2 regions of the Methylophaga marina genome follow, and region 2 is predicted to be linked to the other one. Evidence: riboswitches for the same ligand, from Rfam matches in the RefSeq annotation. Region 2 holds a riboswitch; the other holds the start of a gene.

Region 1 (4,437 bases), 870 kb from region 2:
AGCGTATGGCTTAAACGTTGTTCTAAATCTTTAATTTCACAGGCTTGTTGTAAGCCTAAATATCGACTGGGTAAGGCATGTTCAGTTTGTCGGTATAAGGTAGCAAGGCAGGGAAGTGTTGTAGGCAGGGCATTTTTGAGCATCTCGGCATGACGCTCACTGCCGACTTTATTGGCGATAACTGCCGCCACCTGAGTATCTTGCCGATACTGATCCAAACCAACGGCAATCGCCGCGAAGGTTTGTGCCATGGCACTAGCATCAATAACGGCGAGAATAGGGATACCAAAAGCCGCTGCCAGATCGGCGGTGGATGGTTCGCCATCAAACAGTCCCATCACACCTTCAATCAGGATAATATCGGCCTGCTCAGCGGCTTCAGCGAGTAGTTGCTGACTATGTTGTTTGCCAACCATCCAAAGATCAAGTTGATAAACAGGGTGACCTGACGCCAGCTCTAAAACCATGGGGTCCAGAAAATCTGGACCCACTTTGAAGACTCGAACGTGTTTGTTTTGCTGCCTGTAATGTCTTGCTAGTACAGCCGTAACCGTCGTTTTACCCTGACCAGATGCGGGTGCAGCAATGACTACAGCAGCGCATGACTGCGACTGCATTTATTAACTACTTTTGATCAGCTTGATGTGTGGTTTTGGTGAAGTACATAGACACATGGCAAATCATGGCCACCACCAGATAAAAACTCATCACCGCCAGGTTTTTAGGGAAGTATTGAATAAAGCGTTGTGTGTATTCAGTGAATGTTGGATCAGGATAACGACCAGAGAAGAAGTAAAAACCACCACCACTAAATAATGTGGCTGCAGTGGCGGCTACTAATACACTGCCAACAAGAGGCAATAAGGTGGCAGCATTAAATTGGTATTTCGATGCATACCAGCGTCCAGCCATCCATAAGCTGCCATAAGCAGGAATGAGAAAACCGTAAGCAGGAGACATACAGAAACTAGTGCTCAATTGACCACCACCCAACAACACACTGGCGATATCGAGACCAGCCGCCATCGCTAAAAACACGGGAAACCAGGCTGCTGAACTGAGGTAAAGACCTGCTAAGAAAAAGATAGTCCATGATGCACTGGGTAATGCATCGACAGAAGCAAAATGATGACCTCGGGTCATAAACATTAAAAGCGCTAAGAGACCAGCAATAATTAGTTGCTGAGAACGAGATAAGGTCATGATGTGATTCTCCAGTGTGCCCACCCGCACACAATAGGTTTGAATTTGCCAAGAGGCACGTTGTATTTTCAGGCCGGTCTCCGGACTCGTGAGTGTAGCCTGATAAACACCTTCCCATACAGCACTGTACAGTGGCATTAGGTTTATCTGATCTCACTTACCGTTGCGGGGGCAGTGTCGGCATTATCTATTGATGCACCGACTTCCCGTTTACTCGCGATTGCAACACCTGAAACTCGCGATAGAATAAGGATTAATACGATATATTGTCAATTTGACGTGAAGAATAAACTCTCAACTTTAATATACGAGGATGGCGTAGGTTTGACGTATGGATGCGCAGCCATTACTATGCGCGGCTCTTCAGGTGCTCTGTTTAGGCAGAGTTAAACGGGAAGTTGGTGACAAATCCAACACTGCCCCCGCAACGGTAAGCGTTGAAAAGCACATCATTAAGCCACTGCGAATCTCGTGGGAAGGCGATGTGTCAGGCATAGCCACAACGTAAGTCCGGAGACCGGCCTGAGGTTTCATAACAACACCATAGTGTTGTGACCCTTTTAACCTTGGATCGCGGGTGAGCGTATCCTCAGGAGACAATTATGACCTTGTTTTCAAAGGCGTTGCCTTTGCGTGCTTGCACGCGCCTTTCAGCATTTACGCTGATTTCTTCTTTACTTTCTTTACCTGCCATCGCCAGTGATGAGCTTAATTCCATTACCGTCACAGCGAATCGTATGCCTACGGAAAATGCGTTGGCGCCTTCTACTGTTATTACACGTAACGAAATAGAAAAACTTCAAATTAACGATCTGCCTACGTTACTTTCCAGATTTCCTGGTATTGATATGATTCAACGAGGTGGTTACGGAAAAACGAGTGGTATCTCTATCAGAGGCAGTGACACAAAACAGATTCTAATTTTAGTTGATGGTGTTAAATGGCGCTCTGCAACCTCTGGCGCTGCTGCTTTGCAGGACTTTCCTGTTGAACAGATTGAACGCATTGAGATTGTGCGTGGTTCACGATCTGGCATTTATGGCTCTGAAGCTATAGGCGGTGTTATTCAGATTTTCACTCGTAAAGGTAAGAATGAAAAAGCCACACCCTATCTGACATTAGCCACAGGAACAAAAAATACACAAAAGGCAAGTGCTGGAATCAGTGGTGGTAATGCTTCAACACATTACAACTTGGGCTATAGCTACCTTTCAACCAATGGTATTGATGCACAAGATGATGAAAATCCAGATCACGATGGTTACCGCAATAAAAGTGTTTCATTTAATGTGAATCATCAATTGTCTGATAACTGGAGCATTGGTGCTCATTTACTCAGAGTCGATGGCATCAATGAATATGACGGTAATGATCCTATTTATAGCAAAATAAGCCAACAAGTCATGGGGGTAAATACAAATATATTTGTGTCAGACTTGTGGGAGGTTTCAGTTCAGCTATCTGAATCTCGAGATAAGTCACAAGAACACTCTCGTAGTGAGGATACAGATCATTTTAATACCTTGCTCAGAACCATTAGTTGGGTGAATACACTTCATATAAACCCTCAACAGAAAGTGAATATAGGCTTTGATTACGATCACGATAAAATTGATAGTAACTTAGCTTACACAGAAACATCTCGTTCTAATAAAGCTGTTTTTGCTAGTTGGCAAGCCAGCGAGGGTAAACATGATTGGTTATTGAGTGCCAGACATGATGATAATGAGGCATTCGGGCATAGAAGCACCGGTACAGCAGATTATGGTTATTGGCTAACAGAAAAGTTGCGTCTTTCTGCATCGGCAGGTACTGGTTTTAGAACTCCTTCTTTTAATGACTTGTACTGGCCGACAGCTCCAAACCCTAACTTGTTACCAGAAAAATCAAAATCATACACAGTTGGTATTACTGGAACGCCTGAGTGGGGACAATGGGCTGTTAATGCATACAAAAATGAAATACGCGACCTTATTGCTTGGTCAAGAAACAGCTCTGGAAACTTTACGCCATCAAATGTCAATAAGGCTAAAATTAAAGGTATAGAGTTTGAGGCTTCAACGTCTATTGCTTCTTGGGATATTTCAGGTGATATTTCATTCATTCAACCAGAAGATGGTGATTCAGGACGACAGCTTGTCAGAACGGCTAGACGTCTTGCCAACCTTCACATAGATAAAGACTGGAATGCATGGTCAGCTGGAGCAAGCTGGAAACTCAGAGGAGCAACGTTTAATGATAGAAACAATACCCAACGTCTAGGCGGCTATGGACTATTGGATTTGCGTGTTGCTTATAAAGTCGATCCGGACTGGACTGTTAGGTTAACGGGCCAGAATATGTTAAACAAGGACTATCAAACAGTCGAAGAATATTACAGCTTAGGTCGCACTGTGATGTTGTCAGTGAGTTATCAACCATAAAGCATAATGGTTCCACAAAAAATACCCGAACAAGTTTCGGGTATTTTTTTGTCTGAAACTCAGGATTCATCTGGTCAGTAGCCTGCTAAAAATATAGAATTGTCACATCTTTTTTATGTTGAACTCCCATGACAGATAAATATGACAATAAAGGCTTTGCCACCAAAGCCGTCCGTGTTGGTCACAAAAGAACAGCGGAATCTGAACAGTCTGAACCTATATTCCCAACGTCCAGCTTTGTCTTCGAAAGTGCAGAGCAAGCTGCAGCACGATTTGGTGGTGATGAGCCGGGTAATATCTATTCTCGTTTTACTAATCCCACCGTTCGCACATTTGAACAGCGTTTAGCTGCTTTGGAAGGTGGTGAGTCCTGTGTCGCTACTTCATCTGGCATGTCGGCGATTTTATCGACAATGATGGCCTTATTATCAGCCGGTGATCATATCGTTTCGTCGATGAGTATTTTCGGCACTACACGCGTGTTGTTTGATAAATATTTATCCAAGTTTGGTGTCAGCACCAGCTATGTGAAGCTGATTGATTTAGATGACTGGAAAGCCGCTATTACGCCAGAAACAAAAATGCTGTTTTTGGAAACGCCTTCCAACCCCATGAATGAAATTGCAGACTTAGAAGCACTCTCTGAGCTTGCCAAGGCCAATGATTGTTTATTGGTTGTCGATAACTGTTTCTGCACGCCGGCATTACAGCGACCGTTGGAGTTTGGCGCTGATATCGTTGTGCATTCAGCCACAAAATACATCGATGGCCAGGGCCGTTGTATTGGTGGTGCGGTGGTTGGCGATGCTAA
Region 2 (4,437 bases):
CGCACGTCAGTTAATGGTTAAAGGTGTGAATACACTGGCTAACGCAGTAAAAGTCACACTGGGACCAAAAGGTCGCAACGTTGTTTTAGATAAAAGCTTCGGTGCACCTACCGTCACGAAAGACGGTGTTTCAGTCGCGAAAGAAATCGAACTGGAAAACAAATACGAAAACATGGGTGCCCAAATGGTAAAAGAAGTGGCTTCGCACACTTCTGATGCTGCAGGTGACGGTACAACTACAGCGACAGTTCTAGCACAAGCTATTCTGCGTGAAGGTATGAAAGCCGTTACTGCTGGTATGAACCCAATGGATCTGAAACGTGGTATCGACAAAGCAGTTCAATCTGCGGTTGAACAACTGCGTACTATGTCATCACCATGTGATGATGATAAAGCGATTGCTCAAGTCGGTACTATTTCAGCTAACTCTGACGCTTCAATCGGTAAAATTATTGCTGAAGCCATGCAAAAAGTCGGTAAAGAAGGCGTTATCACCGTTGAAGACGGTAGCGGCTTTGAAAACGAATTAGACGTCGTTGAAGGTATGCAGTTTGATCGTGGCTACCAGTCTCCATACTTTGTTAACGACCAACAAACTATGACAGCAGAACTGGAAGATCCGTATGTGCTGTTATTCGACAAAAAAATCTCAAACATCCGTGATTTGCTGCCAACTCTAGAAGCTGTCGCGAAATCTAGCCGTCCATTATTGATCGTTTCTGAAGATGTGGAAGGTGAAGCCTTAGCCACACTGGTTGTGAACAATATGCGCGGTATCGTGAAAGTCTGTGCTGTTAAAGCGCCTGGCTTTGGTGACCGTCGTAAAGCGATGTTAGAAGATATCGCTGTGCTGACTGGTGGTACTGTGATTTCTGAAGAAGTCGGTCTGAGCCTGGAAAAAGTGACTTTGGATCACTTAGGTCAAGCGAAGAAAATCACTGTCAGCAAAGAAAATACCACTATCGTTGATGGTGCTGGCCGTGCAGATGAAATCCAAGCACGTGTTGAACAAATTCGCACACAAATCGCTGAATCTTCTTCTGACTACGACAAAGAAAAACTGCAAGAACGTGTTGCTAAATTAGCTGGCGGTGTTGCTGTTATCCGTGTTGGTGCGGCTACCGAGATGGAAATGAAAGAGAAGAAAGCACGTGTTGAAGATGCGTTACACGCGACTCGTGCTGCGGTTGAAGAAGGCGTCGTCGCTGGTGGTGGTGTTGCTCTTGTTCGTGCAGAAAGCTCTCTGGGCGAACTGCGTGGTGACAACCATGATCAAGACATGGGTATCAAAATTGCGCGTCGTGCAATGGAAGAGCCTTTACGTCAAATCGCTACAAACGCGGGTGCTGAAGCATCTGTTATCTTGAATGAAGTTGTTGCAGGTAAAGGTAACTATGGTTACAACGCGGCAACAGGTGAATACGGCGATATGATTGATATGGGTATTCTTGACCCAACTAAAGTCACGCGTACTGCATTACAAAATGCAGGTTCTGTTGCTGGTCTGATGCTGACAACAGAAGCGATGATCGCTGAACTGCCAAAAGAAGATGCACCTGCAATGCCTGATATGGGCGGTATGGGTGGCATGGGCGGCATGATGTAATCATCCCTCAGTCTTTAGTGCTAAAAAAGCCCCGGCCATTTGGTCGGGGCTTTTTTGTTTATACGAGTTCAGATGTGCAGTGTGGGCAACGCGTCGCTTTGATAAGAATGGTTGAGTAGCATCTTGGACATTCTTTATTGGTGGCTTCTGCAGGTGCAGGTTCTGCTTCTTTTTCACGTTGCATTTTATTGACCGAACGAATCAACAGAAAAACAGCAAAGGCGACGATCAAAAAGCTGATGACCGCATTAATAAAGACGCCATAACTAATCACTACAGCACCAGCTTCCTGAGCTGTTGCCAAGGTGGCATATGGACCTGCCACAGTACCTTCTTTTAACGTGACAAATAAGTCTGAAAAGTCGACACCTCCCAGTAATAGACCAATAGGTGGCATAATTACGTCGGCTACCAAACTCTTCACAATGGTGCCAAACGCACCACCGATGATAATCCCCACGGCCATATCTAACACATTGCCGCGCATGGCAAACTCTTTGAATTCCTTCAACATCCTTTATCTTCCTTTTGTTGTTTTCATTGAAATAGAGGGCGAGCATCCTGATTAAACATTGAGTCTCAGTTGGATATTAGCCATCACTATTTGGGCTGTCTATCTTTATTTTGTGCATTATTCTTGTTCGCAATATTGTCTGCGTCATCAAACCGTGGTTGTTACTCGGGTAAGTACGTATAATTCTGATTTTTATGGTCTCTTACCAGAGTTAAAAGGGAATTCTTAACCGAAGCTGTCCCCGCAACTGTATACGTGAAGTTTCTGACAACGATGATGTAAAACCACTGAAATCGATCGATTTCGGGAAGGTGAGTTGGAAATGTTGAAGCGTGAGCCAGGATATCTGCCATGAAAACGTTATTATCCGATGGCCGGGGTGTGCAGTTGGAGCGGGAAACCGTTTAATGGCGAATCATCTTTGAGTTATTAAGCGGTGTCTGATCTTTCCGACGTGGTTTGATAACTCAGTGTTTTTATATATCGATGGATAGCGCTGTGTTTAACCGACTTATTCTTTGTTTCATTCTTTTTCTTTTTTCTTCATCAGTCCTGGCCGAGCAATTATTGCTGATTGTCACACCACGAAATGTACCGGAAGTGGTGTCTGGTGCGCATGAGTTTTTAAAACACCCCTCTCATTCCTCCACGTCAGTGCAAATACGCACGACCGAACAGTGGCAAGACTTAAGCGTAAATCAACAAGCCGCTTTATTAAAACAGTCAGATTTAGTCTTCGCGGGCGGCGTGTTTGGTGAAACAGCCAACCAGCTGATGGAAAATATCAAAAAAGGTCTGCTAAAAAATCTTATCGCATTGCATAGCGATCATCGTCTTATGGGGGCGTCTAGTTTGAACAGTCGTCCCATTTTAAATGGGCCCCCTGACAAATTAATGCAGCATCCAGATCCTGCGTTATCGACAGAACAGTGGATGGCATCGCTATTAGAACAATACCCGGCACAGGAAGCGTGGTTGATTTCACGATTCTTTTGGCTGGGAAGAAATAGTGAAAATATGCAGGGACTGATTAGTCATCTACATCATCTGGTTAAAAATGAAAATACAACTGAGCGTCCTCAATTAGCTGCACAGCTCAGGCTTTATCATCAAGATAAAATCATTCCACCAGATCAGTTTGAGTTTTCTGCAAAATCATCATGGGTGGTGTTAGTGGATTATGAAACTGGGGAACGGCCGGGAGAAAAGGCATTACTGGATGCTGTTTGTAAACAGCTTATTGATGAGTCAACTGGTTGTGTGTCAGTGCTTACTGCGTGGGGTGATGCCAGTTTATCTGCCATCAAGTTATTAGCTGAGAATAAATCACACATCAGTTCAGTGGTGTCTCTGCAAGACTTTGTGATTGGCGGATCGGAACATCGGCAGGCTGTCACCGATGAATTAAAAAAACTGAATGTACCGGTGATAAAAGCGATGCGTTTAAGTGATAGTACCCACGCTGAATGGGAGCTGTCAGAAGCCGGTATCAGTTGGGATTCTGTTCATTATCGTGTCGCTATGCCTGAGTTACAAGGGGTGTCTCAACCAATGGTGGTTGCAACGATGACTCCCGCCGAAGTCGATAAACTCACGGGAGCCAGACTGGCTTTCTCAGAACCTGTAGAGTCACAAGTCACCTTATTGGCCAAGCGCTTAAAACGCTGGCAGCAATTACAAGATAAAGCGAATCAGGATAAAAAGATTGCGATTATCTATTATAACCATCCGCCTGGTCGCCATAATATCGGTGCTGATAATTTAAACGTCGTGGAGTCCTTGTTCGATATTCTGCATTCCCTTAAAAACCAAGGGTACAATACCGGTGAGTTACCGGCGACATCAGACGCATTGCTAGATTTATTGCAGCAACGAGGCGTCAACTTACCTGAAGACCAGGCTGCCTTGGCTGCGATGTCGTCACAAGTCAACACAATGGATAGCAAAAGCTACCAAAGCTGGTTTCAAACATTGCCAGAATCACTACAGCAAGAAATGGTCAATGGCCCGCTGGGTTTATTACATGCCAATCTAAAACAAGCTAAAGCATTGAAAGATCCAACCATTGCGGCACATTTATTCGCTCGGGTGATGGAAGATATCCGCCATGTTGTCGATGGTGCCGACCATGCTGGTCGTGACCGTGTGTTGCAATTACTCAGTCAGCTACAAACCATCTACCAGCAACCTTTAGCAAACATCGACTGGCAACAGGCTGAGCAATTAATTAATGCCATTAGCCAACAATGGATAGAAGGCATAAGAGGCTGGGGCGAAGCGCCGGGGAATGTGATGGTTTATGACGATAAAATCCTGA

Evidence for each region. Region 2 has a riboswitch for cobalamin ahead of QUE24_RS09115 (cobaltochelatase subunit CobN). Riboswitches for the same ligand answer to the same signal wherever they lie in the genome.
Region 1: linked by a shared signal. The riboswitch ahead of QUE24_RS13445 (TonB-dependent receptor domain-containing protein) and the one ahead of QUE24_RS09115 (cobaltochelatase subunit CobN) in region 2 are both predicted to bind cobalamin.

What each region holds. Positions count from the first base shown of each region.
Region 1 covers NZ_AP027741.1:2,647,115-2,651,551, forward strand. Annotated here, with positions in the region: gene QUE24_RS13435 (cobyrinic acid a,c-diamide synthase CobB) at 1-617, opposite strand, end outside; gene QUE24_RS13440 (hypothetical protein) at 625-1,203, opposite strand; cobalamin riboswitch at 1,258-1,451, opposite strand; cobalamin riboswitch at 1,552-1,743, shown strand; gene QUE24_RS13445 (TonB-dependent receptor domain-containing protein) at 1,806-3,626, shown strand; gene QUE24_RS13450 (O-succinylhomoserine sulfhydrylase) at 3,755-4,437, shown strand, end outside.
Region 2 covers NZ_AP027741.1:1,773,640-1,778,076, forward strand. Annotated here, with positions in the region: gene groL (chaperonin GroEL) at 1-1,606, shown strand, start outside; gene mscL (large conductance mechanosensitive channel protein MscL) at 1,665-2,120, opposite strand; cobalamin riboswitch at 2,299-2,488, shown strand; gene QUE24_RS09115 (cobaltochelatase subunit CobN) at 2,619-4,437, shown strand, end outside.